3 regions of the Paenibacillus sp. FSL R5-0470 genome follow, and region 2 is predicted to be linked to each of the others. Evidence: riboswitches for the same ligand, from Rfam matches in the RefSeq annotation. Region 2 holds a riboswitch; each other region holds the start of a gene.

Region 1 (7,768 bases), 1.3 Mb from region 2:
AAGCTGACAGTAATCGGTACTGGGTATGTGGGTCTTGTATCTGGCGTGTGCTTTGCACTGGGCGGACATCATGTCATCTGTGTGGATAAGGACGAGGAAAAGATTAAGAAGCTGAAACAGATGGAATCGCCCATCTATGAGCCGGGAATCGAGGAACTGATTGAACTGAATCTTCGTGAGGAACGGTTATCTTTTTCTGCAGATCTTCAGGATTCGGTGCGGCATTCAGATATTATCATTCTTGCTGTAGGTACGCCATCGCTGCCTAATGGTGAAGCTGACTTAACTTACATTGAGGGTGCAGCTGCTGAAATCGCTAAAGCGATGGACGGGCACAAAATTATAATGACTAAATCTACAGTTCCCGTAGGGACAAATGAGAAAATCTCCAAAATGCTCTCTAAGTTTACCCATCATTCTTTTGATATCGTGTCTGCTCCCGAGTTTTTACGTGAAGGGTCAGCGATTCGCGATACCCTCCATCCCGACAGAATTGTCATTGGTCTTGATAATCCAGAGCTGGAACCAACCATGCGCGAGCTTCATAAGGGTTTCACTGAAAATGTATTTGTAACAGATATACGCAGTGCTGAAATGATCAAATATGCTTCAAATGCATTTTTGGCCACGAAGATCTCCTTTATTAACGAGATCGCCAATATTTGTGAAAAAGTGGGAGCTGATGTAACCGAGGTAGCACAAGGAATGGGTATGGACCAAAGAATCGGGTCATCCTTCCTGCAGGCTGGTATCGGTTATGGAGGCTCCTGTTTCCCGAAAGACACTAATGCGCTCATTCAAATTGCGGGCAACGTCGATTACGAATTCAAATTATTGAAATCTGTAGTCGAAGTGAACAAGGGACAACGGTTTATGATCATCTCCAAGCTGCATGAATCACTTGGCAGCCTGCGCGGTTCGACGATTGGGATATGGGGGCTTGCTTTCAAGCCTAATACTGATGATGTCCGCGAAGCTCCCGCCAGAGAGATTGTTGAGGCACTGGTGGCTGAGGGGGCAACAGTCAAACTATATGATCCAATCGCAGCTACAAATTTCAGGCAGCAATATGATCATCCGCAGCTTCGCTGGTGCAATCTTCCAGAGGAAGCGGCTGAGGGCAGCGATGCCGTATGCCTGCTTACCGATTGGAGCCTACTCAAGGACATTGATCTGCATCAGCTGGCGAAAAGCATGCGTAATGGGGTGCTGATCGATGGACGCAATGTGTATTCCAAGGAGCAAATCGAGGGTACCGGCCTCGTTTATCATTCTGTCGGCCGCCCGCAGATGGGTGGATTGAGCGGTTATTCTGCTAGTGTGGCTGGAGCGGTTTAATCTAAGTTATATTGATTGAACTTGTGTTTTTTCTATTTAGGGATGAGCCGTGACTCCAGAGAATGTTTGGACTTCCAGCCGCTGTTGTCTGCAGATTTCCTGATTTTAACCGCTGATAGCGGTAGAAATCCGCAGACAAAGGCGGACGCTATCGCTCTTACAGTTCCAAAATTCCCCTCCGCCACTTCGTTCCCTTATTTTAAGGTTCTAAGCAATTTATAAAGTTAGGTACTCTGATTATATACCGCAGTAGCAGATAGTCTTGCGCTTGTAGTTGCACTTGCGTTAGCTGCTGCCTCCCCCGGAGCAGAAGCGAATCTTTAGAAAAACGTGCTTGCTTCCGGCTGGTACAGCCCGGTACGCACGGATCAAGTATTAAGAAGAAGTTGGTTAGGTTAAGAACGGAAAGGGAATTTGGAACTGTAGAAACGGAGTGTTCGCCTTTATCCTCGGATTTCTACCGCGAGAAGCGGTTCAATCAGGAAATCTGAGGATAACAGCGATCGGAAGTCCAAAATCCCTTGGAGTGGTTTCTACCTAACAAATTTTTTTAGTGCATCCGCTCGAAATAAGGCTAAGCGGAAGCTGACGTTTTGATTACAATTCAAATATGCTCGATTTCCATAATTCAAGGAGGGTTCATTCTATGAAAATGGTACTTCTATCAGGCGGTTCAGGTAAACGGTTATGGCCGTTGTCCAACGACTCACGTTCAAAGCAATTTCTAAAGGTACTTGAAAGCCCTCAAGGTGAACCAGAATCCATGGTACAACGTGTCTGGAGACAGCTGGAGGAAGCAGGGATGGCAGAATCATCTTATCTGGCCACCGGCCGCGGCCAAGTAGAAATGATACAAAGCCAACTGGGAAGTCATGTGCCGATTATCGTTGAACCGGAGCGTCGGGATACTTTTCCGGCTATCGCCTTAACAGCTACCTATCTTTATTCAGTGGCAGGTGTTTCTCCAGCGGAAACGGTAGCAATATTGCCTGTTGACCCTTATGTAGAAGCATCCTTTTTCGATACCATAGCTATGCTTGAGGGGACCATGCTGGAAAGTGGAGCAAATCTGGCACTAATGGGTGTTGTTCCTGAACATGCCTCAGAGAAATACGGATATATTATTCCTACCACCGAAGAGGCGGGGGGAAATGGTTTTATGAAGGTGAGTCACTTTCAAGAGAAACCAGACCGTATACAAGCAGAACAGCTCATCGAGCAAAATGCATTGTGGAATTGTGGAGTGTTTGCCTTCCGCTTAGGGTACTTGTTAGATATTTTGCAGCGTAAAGGGTTGCCTTTAGGATATGAAGAATTGCAGAAGCAGTATAAGCTATTGTCTTCCATCAGCTTTGATTATGAAGTGGTGGAGAAAGAAGAACATATTGTGGTGCAGCCGTATGATGGATTCTGGAAGGACCTTGGAACGTGGAATACGCTGACAGAGGAAATGAGCAGCAAGCATGTAGGAAAAGGTTTTGTAACGGTGGATTCTGAGGGGACTTGCTTGATTAATGAGCTGGATATTCCGATTACGGTAATTGGTGCGAAGGATCTGATCATTGCGGCTAGCCCGGATGGGATTCTAGTTACCCATAAAGCTGAGAGCCCACGGATTAAAGAAGTGCTGAAGACCTTTGAACAAAGACCGATGTACGAGGAACGCCGCTGGGGCCATTACAAAGTTATTGATTATGTGAAATATGATGAAGGCAATGAAGTGCTGACCAAACGGATTTTTATATCCGAGGGGAATAATATCAGCTATCAATTACATCGCAAGCGTAGTGAAATTTGGACAATCGTCAGCGGCGAAGCAAGTATTGTGCTGAATGAGAAAAAACATAATGTGAAGGCTGGGGACGTAGTACGTATACCGGAAGGAACGAAGCACGCGATCCTTGCTTTGACGGATGTCGAGTTTATAGAGGTACAGACGGGTTCTGAATTAGTAGAAGAAGATAACATTCGTATTACTTTAGACTGGAATGATATAGAACTACAACAATTCATTTCATAGGTCTAACCTATCTATTTAACCAATCCATAATTTCTTGAAACAGGTAAATTGACTCAATTATCAAAAAAAGTCATAAAAACACTAAATATATCATTAATTGTCGTCGATACTTACGGTAAGAGAGATTATTTCTCTTAAATTGAAAAGGCAAACCTATCGAAAGGTAGGGACGCAAAGCTATAGGGCCTTCGAAAGAGTGGCAGCCTGGCTACCGAAAGGGAGATTATTTTGAAAGCTTACCGTACGTATCGATTATTTGGCGCATTTCTGTCACTCGTCTTGTTTCTGACTGCACTTCCGCTTACTGTTGGAATTTCGCCGTCTGTTGTCATAGCTGCTTCAAATTCTGGAACGCCAGTTACCCCAGGAGCCTCACTTGAAGCCGTAAAGCTGCTTAACTATTTTTACTCGATCTCAGGAAAAGGTATTATTGCTGGTCAACATGACTATTTAGAAAGTCCAGATGAAATTAACAATATGCTGAAGGGAACCAGCGGACAATATGCCGCTCTTCACGGTTATGAACTGGGCGCGATCAGCGGTCAGTCAGAAGGAACGATGGCCTGGCAGCGTCAAAATGTGGTGAACAGCGCCATCAACTGGAATAAAGCGGGCGGGATCGTAGCTATGACTTTTCATGCTAACCTGCCGGGCACCTCTTATGACTGGGATAATGTAAAAAAAACACTTAGTCAGAATGAGTTCGATAGTTACGTTACACCGGGTACCAAGCAATATAACAATCTGATCGCTGAACTTGATAAGGTGGCAGTCTCCCTAAAAAGCTTGCGCGATGCCAATGTTCCGGTGCTTTGGAGACCCTATCATGAAATGAACGGGAACTGGTTCTGGTGGGGGAAGAAAAATAACTTTTCTAAACTTTGGAATATTATGTATGACCGTTTTGTTAACGTTCATAAATTAAATAATTTGTTATGGGTATGGAGTCCGAATGCTCCCAATGTTTGGTCAGATCCTTATGCGCTAACTTATCCAGGTGCTGATAAAGTAGATATTCTGGCAGCAGATATATACGAAAATGATTACCAGCAAAAATACTATGACAGCTTGTTGAGTCTAGCCGCAGGCAAACCGATTGCGATCGGGGAGAATGGTGAAATGCCTAATCTGGAGAAGCTTCAGCAATCACAAAGTAAATGGACGTATATGATGAGCTGGGGAAAAATGCTTTACGAGAATAACAGTGCAGATACAATTAAAACATTTATGAATAGCAACTATACCCTGACCAGAGATAAATTAAATACTGGTCTGGCACCGACACCTAGCGCTGCACCAGCGCCGGCACCTCCCGAAGAAGAGGGTGAGGCAGCCATTCCTCTTGCGAAGGGGCTTGCAGGAGAATATTACAACAACATACAGCTATCGGGAACAGCAGCTCTTACTAGAACTGATGCAATTATCGATTTCAATTGGCGGCAAGGATCGCCGGATGCCGCCCTTGGGATTGATCGTTTCTCCATACGTTGGAGCGGTAAAATTAAGCCATTATATGATGAGCAATATACATTTTACACTACCTCAGATGATGGCATCCGTGTGTGGGTGAATGGGCAATCCGTGATTGATAGTTGGACTAAGCAAAGTGGTACTGAGCGTAAGGGTAATATAACGCTGAAGGCTGGCCAGCTATATGATATCAAGGTGGAGTATTACGAAAATGAAGGCGATGCGAGAGTCCGCTTGATGTGGGAAAGTGCTAGTCAAGCTAAAGAGACAGTTCCAGCAAGTGCACTTTATCTTCCGGATGTCTCCTGATTGATGAAAATTAAAGGTCGATCCTTAGTGGCTCTGCGTTATTGCAGAGCTACTAAGCTATAGTCCTCATTAGGTCAGAAGACGATTGTCCGATAACAGGTATGTTTGTTTAGCACCTGTGGAGGCAGTACAGCTACCGAAAGGAGGATTTATTTGCGTAAATATTATAAGCAAAACAGATTGTTGTTTACTATATTACCGGTGTTTATTATTTTTTCCTTGCTGCCTTTGGGAGAGGTTAAGAGTCTTCCGAAGGCTATGAGTGTTTCTTCCGCTCTTCCTCTGGCTATACCAAGCAATCCATCAGCTTCTGAAGAAGCCAAGCAACTGCTGAGTAATTTGGTGAATCTACGTGGCAAAGGAATCCTGTCTGGCCAGCATGATTATCTAGAAAGTCCAGATGAACTGGTTCATAAGCTGAAGAATACATCGGGACAAAATGCCGTTCTACATGGTTATGAATTGGGGGCAATTAATAATCAACCCGAAGGGACGATCGCAGAACAGCGACAAGCTGTTATAGACAGTGCAATGGAGTGGCATCAAGAGGGTGGCATTGTAGCCATGACATTCCATCAGAGTTTGCCGGGGACTTCTCCGGAATGGTCCAATGTAAACAGAAGTCTCAGTCAAGAGAAGTTTAATGCTTATGTTACGCCTGGGACGGCTCAGTATAAGAGTCTAATCTCTGATCTAGACGAGATCGCTGGCTATTTGGGACAGCTGCGTGATGCCGGAGTTCCAGTCTTATGGCGACCTTACCATGAAATGAACGGCGGTTGGTTTTGGTGGGGGAAAAAGGACAATTTTTCAGCGCTTTGGAATATTGTCTATGATCGTTTTGTAAACACACATCAACTGAATAATCTACTGTGGGTGTGGAATCCAAATGCGCCGAATGAATGGGCAGATCCTTATGCTGCATATTATCCGGGTGCGGATAAACTCGATGTTCTGGCTGCGGATATCTACAATAACGATTATAAGCAGTCCTACTATGAGGATCTGCTCGCACTTGCTGAAGGTAAACCTATCGGAATCGGGGAGAGCGGACAGCTGCCGAACCCGGAAGTATTAACCGAGAAACAAAATAAATGGGTCTATATGATGACCTGGGGAAAATTACTGACAGAAAATAATACGCTACAGTCAATTAAAAGCTTTATGAATGACTCGTTTATAGTATCGAGAGAGGATTACGTTCTCACAACAGGAGGCCCTTCGATAGCACCGGTAATCCCGGTAACCCCAGCGGGTTTAACTGGAGAATACTATAACAATACTGATTTAGAGGGAGAAGCGGTACTTATCCGCGATGATCGTAAGATTGATTTTAATTGGCATGGCGGGTCACCTGCACAGGAGATAGATGAAGATCATTTTTCTGTTCGCTGGAAAGGGAAGCTCAAACCCAAATTCAGTGAAAAATATACGATTTCGGCATCCTCTGATGATGGAGTCCGTGTCTGGATTGACGGAAAGCTGATCATCGATAATTGGAAAAATCAAAGTGCAACCCTTCATAAAGGAAGTATCCCGCTCACAGCCGGAACACTTTATGATATCCAAATTGAATATTATGAGAATGAAGGAGATGCTAATCTTCGCTTGCTGTGGGAGAGTTCCAGCCAGAAGCAGCAGGTGATTCCACAAGGGGCATTGTTCCTTCCTTAATCTAATGAAATGATAGGGTTAGACATTCCGGAAGAAAGAGAGGACCTATGGATGGGAATAACGAGGAGAATATCTAATAGAAAAAATAGGATAACTGCAAACAAACCATTACTGTTATTACTGAAATTCACCGCATTAACCGTCTTGTTTCTGTTGTCTGTCTCTGTTTTCGGAACGAATAAGACGAACGATTATAAGGTAGGTGCCAATATACCAAGATTAGCTACAGGAAGTGATGTTGCAGCAGAAATACCGGATGGTACTGTGATCTGGAATCTGGGACAACATGATGGCTCAGCAGCTGAGTTCGCTACGAGTGGCACTTCTGGCAGTAAGAAGGTATTTAATGTTCCTTCTTCAGCGCTCAAATCATCGGCTCTTCAGAACTTGCCTGCAGGCTTGAATGGAAAGACCCAGCCGGAATTAACGATCACCTATCAGCTAAATAAGATTCCGGAGAATGGGGTCTTATTTAGCGTAGGAATTCTGGATGCTTACAAATCCGTGCCACAAATGAGTGTGTTTTCCAATCATCAATTGTCAGGGATCATTCAAATTGCGGGCGTATCGGGTACAGAAAGTGAATATAGCTTTCAAAAATCCTATGAATTATACATTCCCAAGGAGCAATTGAAGCTGGGAACGAACGAATTGAAGCTGCAAACGGTTCGCTGTTTATATTGCAGTGACAAAGAAGACGAATATTCCTGGTGGACTTGGGATAATCTCCGTTTAGAATCTCTTAACGCTCCAATTTCCGAGCCTATTCATGGCAGCTATACACTGACCGGAACAGTAGTGAATAATAAGCAGTTTTACTTTGATGAAGGTGCGGTTACGCACTTGCCTTATGTTATCAAATGGCTAGGGATGGCTTATAGCGGCAATGTGATGCGTACCAGCTGTGCCAGTGATGTCGGGAGATCCTGCTCAGATATGCTGGAATATTACAAGGTA
Region 2 (7,768 bases):
ATAGAGGTAGGGGGAGAGGTTGTTACCTACCGTGAATTCATATATCTTATGATGAACAAACCCCCGGGTGTCCTGTCAGCTACGGAGGACAAGCGGGATCGGACGGTTTTGGATCTTTTAAAGCACGAATATGCACAGTTTGAACCGTTTCCTGTAGGAAGGCTAGATAAGGATACTGTGGGACTGCTGCTGATCACTAATGATGGGAAGCTTGCCCATGAATTGCTGTCGCCACGTAAGCATGTCCCGAAAACGTACGAGGCAACCATCGAGGGCGATGTAGACGCGGATGATGTAGCGGCTTTTGCAGCAGGGGTGGAGTTGGAAGATGGCTACGTTACTTTACCTGCACACTTAACCATTCTTGGAAGAGAGCGCGGCAGCAAAGTGATTTCCCATATTTCACTTATCATCACTGAGGGGAAATTTCATCAGGTGAAGCGTATGTTTCAGGCGGTAGGCAAAAAAGTCACTTTTCTGAAACGTGTATCTATGGGAGAATTGAAGCTGGATGAAAGTCTGCCGCTGGGAGCTTGTCGGGAACTGACGTTAGAGGAACTGGCACTCTTAGGCGCAGATGGGTCAGAAGGATAGTAGAGAAAATGATATATAAATTGATATATAAATTGAATTTGGAAACTTGGGATAAGAGAAGGGAGAGACGGAGGGGAATTTTGGAACTGTAAGAGCGATAGCGACCGCCTTTGTTTCCGGATTTCATCCGCTATTAAACGGTATAAATTAAGAAATCTGGAAACAACAGCGGCTGGAAGTCCAAACATTCACCGTAGTTGCGACTGACACTTAACACAAAAAGCCTCAAGTTCAATATATATAGAAAAAGAAAGACAAGGATGGTGGAGTATGAGATACAAACTGATTGCACTAGATGTGGACGGTACGCTATTAAATGATGATCACCACTTAAGCTCTGAGAATAAGGAAGCTATTGCTGAGGTTACACGTCTTGGCGGTCAAATCGTATTGTGTACGGGACGAAGTCCACAGAACTCGATTCCTTTCATGGAGGAAATGGGGCTGACTGGTTACGTGCTTGGTCACAATGGAGCAGCGACGGTACGAGTGGAAGATCGAGAAGTGCTGCATCAATATGGTATGGATGCACGTGGTCTTGACCCCTATATTGACTATTGCCGTAAGCACAATATTCATTATGATGTGAATACTGCTTTTGATATGTATGTTGATAATGTAGAGAATCTGACTAAAGAAGCTAATTATATGTATGAGCACTTCCGTATTGTGCCAGCGACGCTACCAGCCTGGGAAGATTTCCGTGAACCGGTTGTTAAGTTTACTGTATTTACACAGCCAGAAATCCTTGACGAAGCTGAACGTGAATGGCGTACTTGGGCTCCTGAGTACAATATTTTGCGGAGTGGTGAATTTTTCGTTGATTTGATGCATCCCGAATCTTCTAAGGGAAACGCATTAAGAAATCTCGCTGTGAAGTTGGGAATTCCGCAAGAAGAAGTCCTCTCAATCGGTAATTATTTTAATGATATTTCTATGCTTACCTATGCGGGGATGGGCGTGGCGATGGATAATTCTCCTGTAGAGGTAAAAGCGGCAGCGAATGCTGTTACGGGTTCGAACAATGAGCATGGTGTGCGTGATGCGCTGGTTAAATATTGTTTATCCTAATAATGGAAAGCATAAGGCGGACTTGAGTCCGTTCTATGCTTTTTTTGTTATGAAGGAAATAAAAGAGATACATAACAGAATTGATTCTATCCAAAAAATAACCCGCCCTTAGGATTAACTAAAAAGGGCGGGACAATAGATTAACTTCCTGTATTAAAGTTTAATTTCCTCGTTCCGGCTAGGAGCGCTATATTTATAGATACCAGGGTTCAGTTCGATTTTTTCGTCGAAAGGAATATCTTTGTAGCTATCAATATTAGTTCCTGTAGATATCATGCCCTTAGGTGTAATTTCAGGCACCACTTCTTTGCCATTAATCCGTAACGTAGTTTGGTTAACGCTTTTGAAGTGAGGAGATTTGGATGATGATTCAACAATCAAATTTTCGCCTTCAGTATAGTACGTGAATTCAATGTCTAATCCATCGACATCAAGTGAAGTGAACTGTTTTTCTTCTTTAGGTTTGTTTATTGTGATCCAATTCTTACTGGTATCACGTTTCTCAATGACAGCATCCTTTAATATAAGTTTCATTGGAACATCGGACCAGTTGTTATACCATTCCGGAGATTCAAATTGAAATAAATGCTGGTAGCTTTCGGAATGATCTCCTTTCAAATTCCAACCCCCAGTGATTGTTTTATCACCTATAACCAACTGAGCGGTATTATAGTGGACAATTCCTTTTTTAAGCGAATCATTTTCAGCTATTAGAATTTGGATATCCAAAGGGGTAACCACTAGCTGATCTAAGGTTATACCGGTCTTTTCTTGAAATTCAGGACTGTTATACAGTTTCTTAGTGTAAATCGCCTCACTTGCTTTTTGTCCATCTGCTTTAAAATCGAACTTCCATGTACCTGAAATACGTTTCGCTTCTTCAATGTAACTAAAATGAAGACTAGCTTCCTTCCAATCTGATTCAGTTATATTGAAAACCTGTTCAATAAATAAATCCGATCCTTCGTTAGGCATGATGGTTGGAATTGCCTCATTCTCTTGACCAGCAGTACTAACTACCAAATGTGGGTTTCCCCGTCCTAAGTCAGCTGGTGATGCAGCGACTTTGTAACGGATAATGGTTTGATTGGAAACTTGTCGAACGGATTCGATTTGAATGCTTGGGTATTGCTTAACTCCCGTATCAATTGTATCTCCTGCTTGATGATTAGATTGTAAGGGAATATTCCGATCACTGTAAAAAATGAGATTCCGTGCTTCAAACCTGTAGTCCTTTTTATCATCCTTTAATGTATCAGGTGTCTCATATACTCCAATGAGTTTCTGGCTTTCAGGATCGTATTCTAAATAACCGTATACCTTTGCCTTGGCACCGGATTCACTAGTCATAGTGTTTTCTTCTGTAGCAAATCCAGTATATTGGGATAGATCAGATTTAGTATCAAGTGATAACAGCATTTTCATTTTTTCTCCGTCAGTTACAACACCGTTCAAATTCATTGTTACTCCTGAACTGGAAGCTTGAAGATTATACTGTTGACCGATGCCATTATTTAATGCATTGCTCACACTTCGACCACCAATTTTATCCCAATTAATCGTCATACTAGCGAATACAGGAATGGCTACAAGTAAGAGGCAAGAGAAGACAATACTGATAGGAATAACCTTTTTATTAGACCTAGGAGTATTCTGGGAGGAATGCAGATTTCTTTGACGTGTATATGCTTCTTGTTCTATGGCAGTCCACATCAAATCATAATCCGGTCGGGGAATATGTTTATCTTTTTCAATATAGAGACTCATTACTATTCAGCTCCTTTAGTTGGGTTCCACCCATTCTATTTAGTATTTTAAGTCCCTTGTTCAGTCTGGATTTTACAGTTCCTTCGGGTATGCTCATAACTTTAGAGATCTCGGGTACAGTCAATTCGTTTATAAAACGAAGGACTATTACCATTCTGATTTTGTCGGAAAGCTGACTGTATAACCCTTGTAATTCTTTTTTAGTTTCCTGTCGATCCAAACGTTTTTCTACAGGGTTTGATTCCTCAGACCTGGATAGTAAATAATTACGTACTTCTTTCATCCACCCCGTCTTACGCCTTTTGATCACACTGTTGCACTCATTCGAAGCAATTCGTAAAATCCAAGCTTTCAAGTTTCTTACCTTCGACTTATCCGCTAAGATAACTTTTACAAATACCTCTTGGGAAATATCCTCCGCATCTGCCTGATTTTTCATTAAGTAGTAACAAAAATAATATACTTGTTCTTTATAGAGCTCGAAAATTTCCCGGTCACTCATTTTGCTGCACCCCCTGTCTTTGCTGTTCTCATTAATAAGACTTATAAGCGTATGTAATCGTTCATTTTTCATTTTGATTGTAGTATTTCTTCTGAGTATCATAGCGAATTCGAATGGAAGATAAGTCGTTTACAGGTAATTATAACCATGATAAAATTAGCGGTGGGACATGCGTCCGTAAGCTAATTAAAACTAATTGAATGTCCGCGTTAAAGGTAAAATCATCGAAAGATGATGACACAAAGCCATGGGTCTAAAGCCTTTCTACAGAAGGAAATGATCGCCAGGCCGCCATAGGGATGTCTTATGAAGCATAAAGGATAGCTCTAAGAATATGTAGTCAATTTTGAGCTCTTTTATTATTTCGACCTATACGGCGTTACATTATCGCAAGGGGCCGAAAGGGGAAGTACATGAACAGTTTTTTCAAAACAATAGGCACTAGTTTGGCAGTAGGTGCTTTATTGCTGTCCGGAACGATCGGATGGATGTCTAATCCTGAAGTCGTGTCTGCCGCTACCACAACAGCAGTAACCGCGGATCAAATGATTAGCAAAGTAACGGCAGCCTCTAAAGCAATAAAGAATTTTCACTTAGATGTGATCAAAAAACAGGATATTCAGAGCGGTGGGGTACGTATCAGCAACACTAACACACTGAAGCTGGATATTAATCGACTGCCGAATTTTGCTGCAGCTGGCACCGTTGATAGTAGTCTTTTAGAAACATCGTACAGTCTATATGCCAATGACAAGGAGTTTTACTATCTTGTAGACGGAAGTGAACTGATCGATGAATCTGAAGATGAAGGTTACGACGATGACGGTGAGCCAATCGATCCTGATGCGCAGTATTGGATTGGACTGGAGAAGATGGAGTGGGATTCTTTTTATTCTAAAGGTCAATACGATCCTGTTTCCATGCTTGATTCGGTAAAAAATTATAAAAAATCTATGAAAGTCAGCACTGTCGGTGCTCAGACCGTCCTGCAGTTCACGGTAACCGATCCGACAGCAGCTATGGGAATAATCAAACTCTATGACCAGGAGAACCTCTGGGATGGTGAGACAGTTCAACCCAAAAGCGTAACGTGGAAATTATTCGTCAATACTAAGACCTGGCAGACGGAAAAGCTGACAGTCGATCTGAGTTATGTGCTGATAAGTGATGGAGAAAAGGATACATACAACACGAAAATCGAAGCTAAGTATTCCAAGAATAACAAAGGTACAACCATTGTTAAGCCCGCCGAACTAGAATAATAAGGTCGATTTCATATGGAGTAAAAAGCGCTGTTCAGTAGAACAGCGCTTTTTGCTCCATTCATGACAGCAGCCAACAGGAAGTGAGATATGTAAAGAATAAATAAATATAAAATTGACCTACCAATTATTAGGATTTTAGTACATGCTATTTATGTGATTAATAATCTGAATTAATTTAATAGTGTATGAAGTATCATATTGTAACTATTATATTGAAAAGGTATTATGAGTTAGGTGTAAATTTACATTTTTGAGAATTACTATTCTTTTTAATGAATGATAGGGGGAGTGCGAATAATGTTATCATCCACAGAGCTAAGCAAGCTGAATGAAGCGAATTACAGGGAGGACCGATTAGAGGCGCTTAATCATTTTTATGAGGATCTCTGTAATAAGAAAGTAGCAGATGGCTATATTTATTCTCTTAGTCGTTATGGAAAAATATTTGCTAATGGAGCGGGGGGACGCTTCAGTTACGAAGAAGATAGCGACCAAGAATTAACAACGGATACAATTTTTCGAATCGCTTCTATTACCAAGCTGTTTACGGCAACAGCGATCTGGCAGCTGGCAGATGATGGCAAAATTTTTATGGGACAACCAGTTAGTTCTATTCTTCCGGAATTTGATGCCGATCCTTTTAAGCCGATTACAATTGCTCATTTACTGACTCATACCTCCGGCATCGCACCTGATCATGGCACTATAAGTGATACCTACTATAAAAGTGCATGGTGGTATATTTATGAATCAGAGCTTGGAAAAGAAAATTGGATTAAAGCTGGACTTTCCTATGGTATACGTTTTCCGGTAGGGACTCAATGGATGTATTCCTCGTTCGGATACGTGGTTCTTGGTGCAATTATTGAGAAAATAACAGATGTTTTTGCAGAAGATTACATAATGGACAACATTGTAAAACCGTTAGGCATGACAGATACTTTCTTTGATATTCCGCCTGAGAAAGCTGGTAGGATCGCTATTCGTTCGCAAGAAGCCAAGGAATATCTTCAGAAGCTGCAAAACGGGGAAATTACGGATGAAGAACAAAGGCCTGAGGAAGAAATCAAGACTCCCGGAACGGGTGGGGGAATGTATTCAACCGTTAATGATCTACAAAAGTTCGGAATTATGCTGCTTAACCATGGGGAATACGAAGGTGGTCATATCTTAAGTCGGATGGCTGTTCAGAGAATGACCAAGCGGTTCAATTCTGAAAAACTTCCAAACTACGCATGGGGAGATGGAGGAGCGGATAGACCATACGGTCTTGGGCCAGACCTTCGATATAATGAAAGTACATCTTATTCTGAAGGCACTTTTTTTCACGAAGGATGGGGATCTTGTTCTTTGGTCATTGACCCGGTAGAAAAGCTGGTTGCCGTTTGGTATATCCCTTTTCATAACCATATATGGGACGGTAGAGCTATTTTCGGCACAAACAATGTGATCTGGTCTGGACTCGAATAAGAAAAAGGTTAGTTGTAGTGAGATATCAAAGATAGGCAGGATGTGACTTATGTTTGAGAAGATAAAGCACCGCTTTCGCGTGATGAGAGCGGTTGCTTTTGTTACTTATAAGGAATGGAGTGCGTACAGAACGCATTCGATGGTTTCTATTTTTGTAGGCCCGGTATATTTTTTAGTGCAGTATTATATATGGAGCGCTGTTTATAGCGGGGAATCCTCTATTAACGGGATGTCGCTCTCTCAGATGCTCTCTTATTTTTGCGCCACGATGTTGATCAACTACTTGACCATGGATTTTGCCGATTGGAATTTACAAATGCTCATTCGCACAGGGAAATTCATTACGTTCTCTTTAAGACCAATGAATCATATGTTCTATGCATTGTCACAGAAGGCAGGGCATAGGGTACTTGGGCTTCTATTTGAATTTATACCCTGCTTTATGATCTTCTTGTTTATTTTTCATATTGATGTTTTACCCGCAAATTTACTATACGCAATGCTATCGATAGCTATGGCGTTCATGATGAATTTTTTCATCCACTATAGTATTGGAATGGTGGCCTTTTGGATGGTGCAATCCTCCAGTATTCGTAACTTTTTCAGTCTTTGCGAGGGGATATTCTCAGGATCACTGATTCCATTAGTCTTTTTTCCAAAGTCCTTACAGATGGCTTCCTTTTTCTTACCGTTTCAATATACGACCTTTCTGCCTGCAATGGTCTATACAGGTAGCTATACTTTAGCTGATATAACCTTACCTATTCCCCAAGTTTTGTTGTTGCAGCTTGTAGCCGTTATTATTGCCGGAATAGTCTGCCGGGTGCTGTATGCGTTATCGCTTAAGCATTTTACGGGGGTGGGCGCATGAAACGTATGTATCTAATATACAAAACTTGTATGAAGGCGAATATTGCTTCTGCGATCACCTATCGCGTTAATTTTATTCTTAATAGCCTTATCATGCTCATAGGGAATGTATTGTTTCCCCTAGTAACGGTGTTCATCTATAATTCGAATGCTTCATTTGAAGGATGGACCTTTAAAGAGGCACTATTAATTCAATCCGTTTTCATTTTGTCTACGGCTTGTGCCGGGA
Region 3 (7,768 bases), 2.0 Mb from region 2:
GGATGTCGAGGATCGCTGTCATGTCCACCTCGTTGAAGGTGGTCAGCATGGCTGCGGTCTGCTGCGCTTCTACCAAGCGGCTGGCAATCGTGAGCCGTCTGCGCGACATGCGCTTGCGCTCCACGTTCTTGCCATCCTCCGGCGCGGCTTTGCTCGCTGCCGGCTTCGCTGGCTCCGGCTTGGCTTGTGCCGCCGGAGCTACCGGTGCAGCGGCCTGTGACGCTGCTGCACCATGACCCGACACATCGGCCTGACCAATCCGGCCGATAGGATCACGGGCGCTAACATCGCCGAGGTCGATGCCGCGCTCCCGTGCCAGCTTGCGTGCGCCCGGCGATGCCAATGCAGCGGGGCTTTCGCCACCCGCTACAGCGACTTCGGGCGCTGCTACAGGTGCGGCTGCTGCGCTGCCGCTTGCCGGTGCCGCTTCAGGCGCTTTGCTCTCAGCGGCCTGCGATGTACTACCGCTAGCGGCTCCAATGATGCCGATGGCTTCGCCAACTGCTACGTTCTCGCCCGCTTGACGTAGGATGGAGGAGATGACACCCTCCACCTCCGCACTAATTTCCAAATTCACTTTATCCGTCTCTAACTCAGCAAGCACATCACCTTGACCTACCGTGTCGCCTTCTTTAACCAGCCATTTGTAGATGGTTCCTTCGGATATAGATTCTCCCAGATCGGGTACTAAGATTTCTGACACAGGCCGTTACCTCCCCAAACATAATGGTTTACGCTATTGTGATACCGTCCTCTTAAGAGGACGGTACAGCTGTTTGTACTTGTGAATTTGCTTTTAGGGCCTCTGAAACAATTCTACGCTGTTCAAAGCTATGAACATCTGCATAACCACTCGCAGGACTGGAACGTTCAGGACGTCCGATATATCTCACGCTAGTGTTTTGCGGTGCGATGGCACGTAACCGAGGTTCGGTATAACTCCATCCGCCCATATTCTTCGGCTCTTCTTGCACCCAGACAATTTCCTGAAGGGATGTGAAGGAGCTTAAGTGAGCACTCAGTTCATGTTCTGGGAACGGATAGAGTTGCTCTAAGCGCAGTACATGCAGCCATGACCAATCTTTGTCTGAAGCAGCTTCTAGCTCTGTTTGGATGTCGATAGCTACTTTACCGCTGCAGACTACTAGACGTTTGACCTCACCTGGCTTCTGGCCTAGCAGGGGCTCAGCTAACACAGGCTGGAATTGTCCGGAAGCGAGCTCAGTTCCGGCAGATGTGCTGCGCGGATTACGAATGAGACTCTTCGGCGTCATAATCACCAGTGGTTTAGCGTCTTCCTGTCCACATAAAGCAGCTTGGCGCCGCAAGACATGGAAATATTGAGAAGCAGTGGTCAAGTTAGCAACGGTCCAGTTCTCTTCCGCGGATAACTGTAGGAAGCGTTCCAATCTACCACTGGAATGTTCGGGTCCCTGTCCCTCGTAGCCATGCGGTAACATGACGACGAGATTGCTGCGCTGCGTCCATTTCGCACGTCCAGCGGCAATGAACTGATCAAATATAACCTGACCTGCATTGGCGAAGTCGCCATATTGTGCTTCCCAGATGACGAAGGTTTCTGGTGCGAACACATTATAACCATACTCAAAGCCTAGCACAGAAGCTTCAGATAGCGGACTGTTATATACGCCAAAGGAAGCGCGAGAATTACTTAGCTGATGAAGCGGAGAGAATAATTCTCCTGTCTTACTGTCGTGCAGCACCAGATGGCGGTGTGCGAAGGTCCCGCGCTGTGCATCCTGACCGCTAAGTCGAATTGGCGTTCCATCCTTCAGGATGGTTGCGAAGGCGAGGGACTCAGCGAGTGCCCAGTCGACCTTTTCACCCTCATTCAGTGCGTCCTTGCGACGCTGCAGAATTCGCTCCAGTTTCGGATAGACTTGGAATCCATCAGGTACGCTCAGTAGCTCACGATTAATCTCTTGCAGACTGGAGATCGGTACGGCTGTAGTGCCTGCCGCTGAGCGATCTGTATGAAGAGGAATGAAGGCCTTTGGTTCTTTTTTCTTGTGATTGCCTTCCTTCATACTATCGTACGCACGTTGCAATACGCCTTCTGTTTCAACGTGCATCTTTTGTACATCTTCAGCTGTAAGAATTTTTTCACGCTGTAGCCGCTCCGCATACACCTTGTAAACGGTTGGATGATTGCGTACCTTACCGTACACGATAGGTTGTGTAGTTTCAGGATCATCCATTTCGTTATGTCCATGACGACGATAGCCGATGAGATCAATAACGAAATCCTTTTTGAATTGATTGCGATATGCACTAGCTAAACGAACGGCTGATATACAGGCCTCAGGATCATCAGCATTGACATGGATAATTGGAATTTCATATCCTTTGGCGATGTCACTCGCATAATGCGTTGAACGGGAGTCTTCGCTTTCTGTCGTAAAGCCGATCCGGTTATTAACAATGATATGGATCGTCCCGCCATTCTGATAACCTTGAAGTTTGCCAATATTAAGTGTTTCTGCAACAATCCCTTCACCTGGAAAAGCAGCATCGCCATGCATCAGTACCGCCATAGCTTTACTGGTATCAATCTTCGGCAATCCGGCTGTGCTCCGATCTTCTTGAGCAGCACGAGTGAAGCCTTCCACGACAGGATTGACGAATTCCAAGTGACTTGGGTTATTCGCTAGTGTTATTCTTGTGCGTACGGTTTCTCCTTCACGGACAGCGCGATCTGCACCCAGATGGTATTTCACATCACCCGTCCAGCCATAGTTAATGCCTGTAGAGCCTTCGGAAGGGAAAAGCTCCTTGTTCGGAGAATGATGAAACTCTGAAAATATAATGTCATAAGGTTTGCCCAAAATATGTGCAAGAACGTTGAGGCGACCACGATGCGCCATGCCCATCAGAATATGCTCTGCGCCGTCATGCGCAGCAGCGCGTACGATTTCATCCAGCATCGGTACGAGAGCGTCATTGCCTTCCAAGCTGAACCGCTTCTGACCCACAAAGGTTTTGTGGAGGAAGGTTTCGAATTGCTCTACTTGGATCAGGCGGTTTAGCAGCTCTTTACGTTCTGCATTATTTAAAGGCGCTGGTGAGCTTGTGGATTCTGCCTGTCTGTTCAACCATTTCAGTTCTTGTTCTTCATGCACATGCCCGAATTCATAGGCGATTGTCTTGGTGTAAGCCTGACGCATACGCTGAACTGCATCCCATCCGGTATGCACATCATTCGGCGCATTCTCCCAAATGAGCGTGGCAGGTAGTGCGAGCAGATCTTCACGAGTCAGCTCATAGGTTTCGAGTTCAAGATATTTAGCCATGGGATTGTGATCGCGCTCAAGCGGATCAATATCAGCGGCCATATGGCCATATATACGAATGTTAGCGATTAGCTTGGAAGCTCTTACTGCCTTTCTAAGCCATTCGGTGTCTCCCGAAATGCGAGGCTGTGGAGCCGGTTCGCTATCCGGTGTTAGGGGCGGGGGACCCGAATTTGTAAAAAGCTCGCGATAATTATTCTCTACGGTGGAAGGATCTTTCACAAACTGTTCATATCTTTCTTGAATGTAGCCTAAATTGGGTCCGTAATACTTACTCCAAATGGATTCGTTATAGGGCTCTTTGGCTGCCATGAATACATCCTCCTTAACGGATGAACTCCATACGTGACATTTTGTGTCAACGCTTACTGGAGCTGTGATGATTGCGGTTTCATTTCTCATCTTATTGTGCTACTTTCCACACGTGTAATCAATTCATTCTTTCGTCCAATACGTTCGCAAAATGGTATGGGTTAGCTTGTTCTAATGAAAAGAACGCTGTTTCTTCTCATTACCCATTCCTAAGGCCCACTAAAATGATTCTAATATCCTTATTTTTAACTAATAGGGAAGGAAGTATCATTATATTGGCTTAATTAATTTTATGAATGGGACGAGTATCGTGTTAATAGGACAAGATATCGCACAAAAGCGCTTCTATTTTTTGTTTTTTAATGGAAAAACTAATCAGAAATCGACACACTTTTCCACTTTAGTATAGTATAATGTTATTGCAGTTAGCGATTTTCATATATTTCAAAGTAGATCCTTTCGTGTAAAGGGTCCAGTAAAAGGTAAACCTGCCGAAAGGCAGGGGCACAAAGTCGCGGGTCTAAGGTAGAAATACTATGACAGCCGGATTGCCTGGGGACTAAAATCTTAGGAGGAGATTTTTTGGACAAGTCCAACCAGGGAAGCAACAGAGAACAGCAGGTCATTGATCTAGACGTAGAGTGGGTCCATTTATTATTAGCAGCTAAGAAGGCTGGCATAAAGGCAGATGAAATTCGTCGCTTCTTTCATGAGAAGACTGTGCAAGCCGTGCAGTAATACATTCAGAGCATTAGATATCAAAAGAGCACAGCGATAACTCGCTGTGCTCTTTTTCTTTATATAAGAATCTATAAGATTCAGACTTGGTCCTTATATTCTGCTAGAATTCAAACGCCTTCGCGGTCCATGTTAGGAGGGTGAAGGCGCTTATGTTTAATAGTATGAGTAGAAGAGGATCTTATCAGGTCAGGTGGAATATTAATCCTTCTGATCAAGGCGCCATTTCTGGTAGTCCAGAAACTCCTTGAATTCGCGTTTGCTTATGCCTGAGGCCATAGCTTCCTGCACCAATCGGAACCATTCCGAATCTAAAGGTGACTCCTCAGCATCATTAGGTTCTCCATAGAGCAAAGCGTGGATGGATACCTGAAGCGCATCGGCGATCTTTTCGATAAACTGAATTGAAGGATTGGATTGGATGTTTCTCTCCACATTGCTAAGATACGACTTAGCAACATCCGCTCTGTCCGCAAGCTCAGATAGGGACAATCCCTTTTCTAGGCGGAGATGCTGGATACGTTGGCCCATATTTTGTGGCACTATGCTGACGCCCCTCCGTAATTTTTGTTATTAGTATAGCAAATATCATTAAATTCGACAAAGTTTATTGTAAAGAGAAAAGCAGCATCTACTTATCCGTTTTCCGGAATAAGAATCTGCTGCTCTTCGAATGGAAGACTTATTAGATTAGTAGTCAGTTCCTCTGGCTTGTTTAGCAAAGAAATCCCAAGTCAGTGTCAACACATCTTTTTGGAAAATGTTCTGATCTTTACCATCATCCACAAATTCGAACTTAACGGTGAAGCTATCAGATGTACCTGCTTTAATACCGGATGCTTCATTGCCTATGAACGGCAATTTTTCTACGAGATCAGGTGTTGAATTTTGCAAATCAGCTAGTGTTGTTTCATAAACTACAATATCCGGAATAATGTTACCGCTCTTGTCCTTATTTTGCAGGAACTTAACTTTAATAAATTTACCTAAATCAACACCGTTGTTGTTACCACCTACGTCATTAACAGAGTATTTTGTTTTGAGAACAATAGAGCCGATATCGATGTTCCCATCATTATTAAGTTTGAAATCTCTTTTGATAGTATCACCTGGTTTCAATTTATCCAGATTAACGATAACAGAAGGGTCAGAGTTCAAATCCAGTGTACCCGCTGCGAATGTAGAGGTACTTGTTGCAGTGTCGCTAAAGTAAGCGAAAGTTCCTCCACCAATCAATGATAAACCCAGTGCTGCTGATGCTACGCCAAGACCCAATGTTTTTTTGATACCCATAATTAAAATTCCTCCTCGGTTTTTGTGGTTTTTTTATAAAAGTTATATATTGTAACTTCCGGTTCGTAAGCGGAAGCGGACAATCAACGGATTACTGTATTTCAGTTGGAGGTGGAGAGGTGGGAAGTATAGCAGCATTTTTCTTTTCGAGTGCAGCTACAGCCTTCCATGATGAATACAGGGCATAGAGCAGGAGCATCAAGCCTGGTACGATCATGAGCACAACACTTCCAGCTTTGGAAACTGCGAAATTCATAGCGTAACCTACATAAGGTACGGTGACCCCGGTATACTCAGCTACAACATTCGTGGAACTGGTAGGGTTCATATCAGGCGCATCATTGTTATCGCCTTTCGTTCGATACATGGCTTCACCAGTAGCGTTGTTCATTGTTGCTTCTACAACACGGTGAGTAATGAGCAGATTTTCTTCATTTCTAAAGGTGATCACATCGCCTTTTTTGAAGCGATTCATATCTCCTCCGGGTTTTAAAGCGACAATCGATCCGGTTTGAATCCCTGGTTCCATCGAACCTGAGAGTACCGATTTGATCTGGTATCCGAAGAAGGCAGGTTCACCGCCGGAGGCCTTTGATAAAACTACGGCTACCACCAGCAGAATGAATATCACAAGCATGATGCTCGATAATGTATTGTTGATCATTTTTTTAATCCGCATATTATTCGCCACCTTTAACTTGTTGAGGGTCCGAAGGGGCTGGTGTTGCTACCGGTGGGGAAGTGGTTGTATCTTCCGCTTTTGGCGCCTCCTGAGGAACCGCTTGCTGTGGTACATCTTTTGGAATCGTTAGCTCTTCACCAATTTCCGGAACGACCGGGTTAGTGGCTGGGGCTTCAGGCTGTTCATTATTTATGTTCTCTGGAGTAGCTTCACCTTTCGGTGGAGTCACTTCCGTTTTTGCTTTCTCCTCAGCTTCAGCTTTCGCTTTGTCCTCAGCTTCTTGCTTTTCTTTTTTCTCCAGTGCCAAACGTTCTTCTTCTTTCTTCGTTTGTTCCAGCGCCTCTAGTCGGGCTTTCTCAAGTGCTTCCAACTGTTGTTCACGGGTTTGACTGATCAATTGGAGCTGACTCTGAAGATTGCTGATTCCTGAAGTAGCCGATTCTTTAAGACCATTCATTTCAGTATTGAGATTTTCATAAGTGGAGGTAAGTTCGCTAGAGATATTGCTGGCCGGCTGACTAAAAGGAATCAGGAAAGGTAACGGCTGCTGAAACGCCTCGTTGCGTAACTCGGGTTGTCCATATACATCACTGGTCACTACCGAAGCAAATGGAAGCCCGATGTCGTGTATGGAGTTTAGATATTGGATGACTCCCTTTAAGGAAGCATTCAGGGATTCAGAGATGACACCGCTTTGATTCAGGCTGCTTTGCAGCTCTCTGAAGAATTGTTCATCCTTGATTTCTAGACAGTTTGAATCTAGAGAGGTCATATATCCTCCAATCTGGAATAGGACGGCTGCTGCTGCGTTCAGCTCACCATTGATTTCGTTCCAAATTTGGCTGTTGGTGGCCAGTTGCTCATTCACGCCATCGATTTGAGATTGAAGCGCGGAGATTTGTGTGGAAATCTCTTGCGCTGCGACATCAAGCTCATCCAGCGTCATGCCTTCTATTCCCGAAACGTCTGAGAGACTGCCTGAAGGGGTATAGCTTTGCAGCGATCCTTTTAAAGCAGTAGCTCTTTCGATATGATCTTTGAGTTCTGTTAGAAGCCCCTTGATCGAGTTTGGAAATACTTCGCAAAAGCTAATTGTGCTAGTGGTTTGCGTAGTAGCTCCAAAACCACCATAGGTACTACCCACTTGCTGCGAGGTAGTCAGAAACAAGACGGAGACAGCCATTCCTGATTGCAGAACACGTAATCCGATTTGTTTCTTTCGTTTAGGTCTTCTTTTTGCTGATCTGGGTCTCAGAGGAATACCTCCCCTCAATGTCTTGAGTTTCTTTGGTTCGTTATTGTTGTTCTTTATTAAGAACAACTTCTGTAATGAATAATACATGGAATAAATTGAAAAGAAAACTGTCAATAAGTCTCGTTTGTGCTCTATAAAGAACAAAAAAGTTAATTTATCTCTATTTATCTCGGTTTA

What was found. Region 2 has a riboswitch for cyclic di-GMP ahead of MKY99_RS10245 (DUF6612 family protein). Riboswitches for the same ligand answer to the same signal wherever they lie in the genome.
Region 1: linked by a shared signal. The riboswitch ahead of MKY99_RS04825 (glycosyl hydrolase) and the one ahead of MKY99_RS10245 (DUF6612 family protein) in region 2 are both predicted to bind cyclic di-GMP.
Region 3: linked by a shared signal. The riboswitch ahead of MKY99_RS01865 (anti-repressor SinI family protein) and the one ahead of MKY99_RS10245 (DUF6612 family protein) in region 2 are both predicted to bind cyclic di-GMP.

What each region holds. Positions count from the first base shown of each region.
Region 1 covers NZ_CP150238.1:1,105,491-1,113,258, forward strand. The annotation lists gene MKY99_RS04815 (UDP-glucose/GDP-mannose dehydrogenase family protein) at 1-1,338, shown strand, start outside; gene MKY99_RS04820 (sugar phosphate nucleotidyltransferase) at 1,985-3,358, shown strand; cyclic di-GMP riboswitch class I at 3,495-3,574, shown strand; gene MKY99_RS04825 (glycosyl hydrolase) at 3,587-5,137, shown strand; gene MKY99_RS04830 (glycosyl hydrolase) at 5,291-6,811, shown strand; gene MKY99_RS04835 (discoidin domain-containing protein) at 6,863-7,768, shown strand, end outside.
Region 2 covers NZ_CP150238.1:2,388,522-2,396,289, forward strand. The annotation lists gene MKY99_RS10225 (pseudouridine synthase) at 1-594, shown strand, start outside; gene MKY99_RS10230 (Cof-type HAD-IIB family hydrolase) at 865-1,665, shown strand; gene MKY99_RS10235 (DUF4179 domain-containing protein) at 1,819-3,432, opposite strand; gene MKY99_RS10240 (RNA polymerase sigma factor) at 3,416-3,934, opposite strand; cyclic di-GMP riboswitch class I at 4,139-4,230, shown strand; gene MKY99_RS10245 (DUF6612 family protein) at 4,348-5,196, shown strand; gene MKY99_RS10250 (serine hydrolase domain-containing protein) at 5,497-6,669, shown strand; gene MKY99_RS10255 (ABC-2 family transporter protein) at 6,719-7,540, shown strand; gene MKY99_RS10260 (ABC-2 family transporter protein) at 7,537-7,768, shown strand, end outside.
Region 3 covers NZ_CP150238.1:421,312-429,079, forward strand. The annotation lists gene odhB (2-oxoglutarate dehydrogenase complex dihydrolipoyllysine-residue succinyltransferase) at 1-703, opposite strand, end outside; gene MKY99_RS01860 (2-oxoglutarate dehydrogenase E1 component) at 756-3,623, opposite strand; cyclic di-GMP riboswitch class I at 4,095-4,179, shown strand; gene MKY99_RS01865 (anti-repressor SinI family protein) at 4,206-4,361, shown strand; gene MKY99_RS01870 (helix-turn-helix domain-containing protein) at 4,563-4,892, opposite strand; gene MKY99_RS01875 (TasA family protein) at 5,052-5,654, opposite strand; gene MKY99_RS01880 (signal peptidase I) at 5,746-6,333, opposite strand; gene MKY99_RS01885 (hypothetical protein) at 6,335-7,678, opposite strand.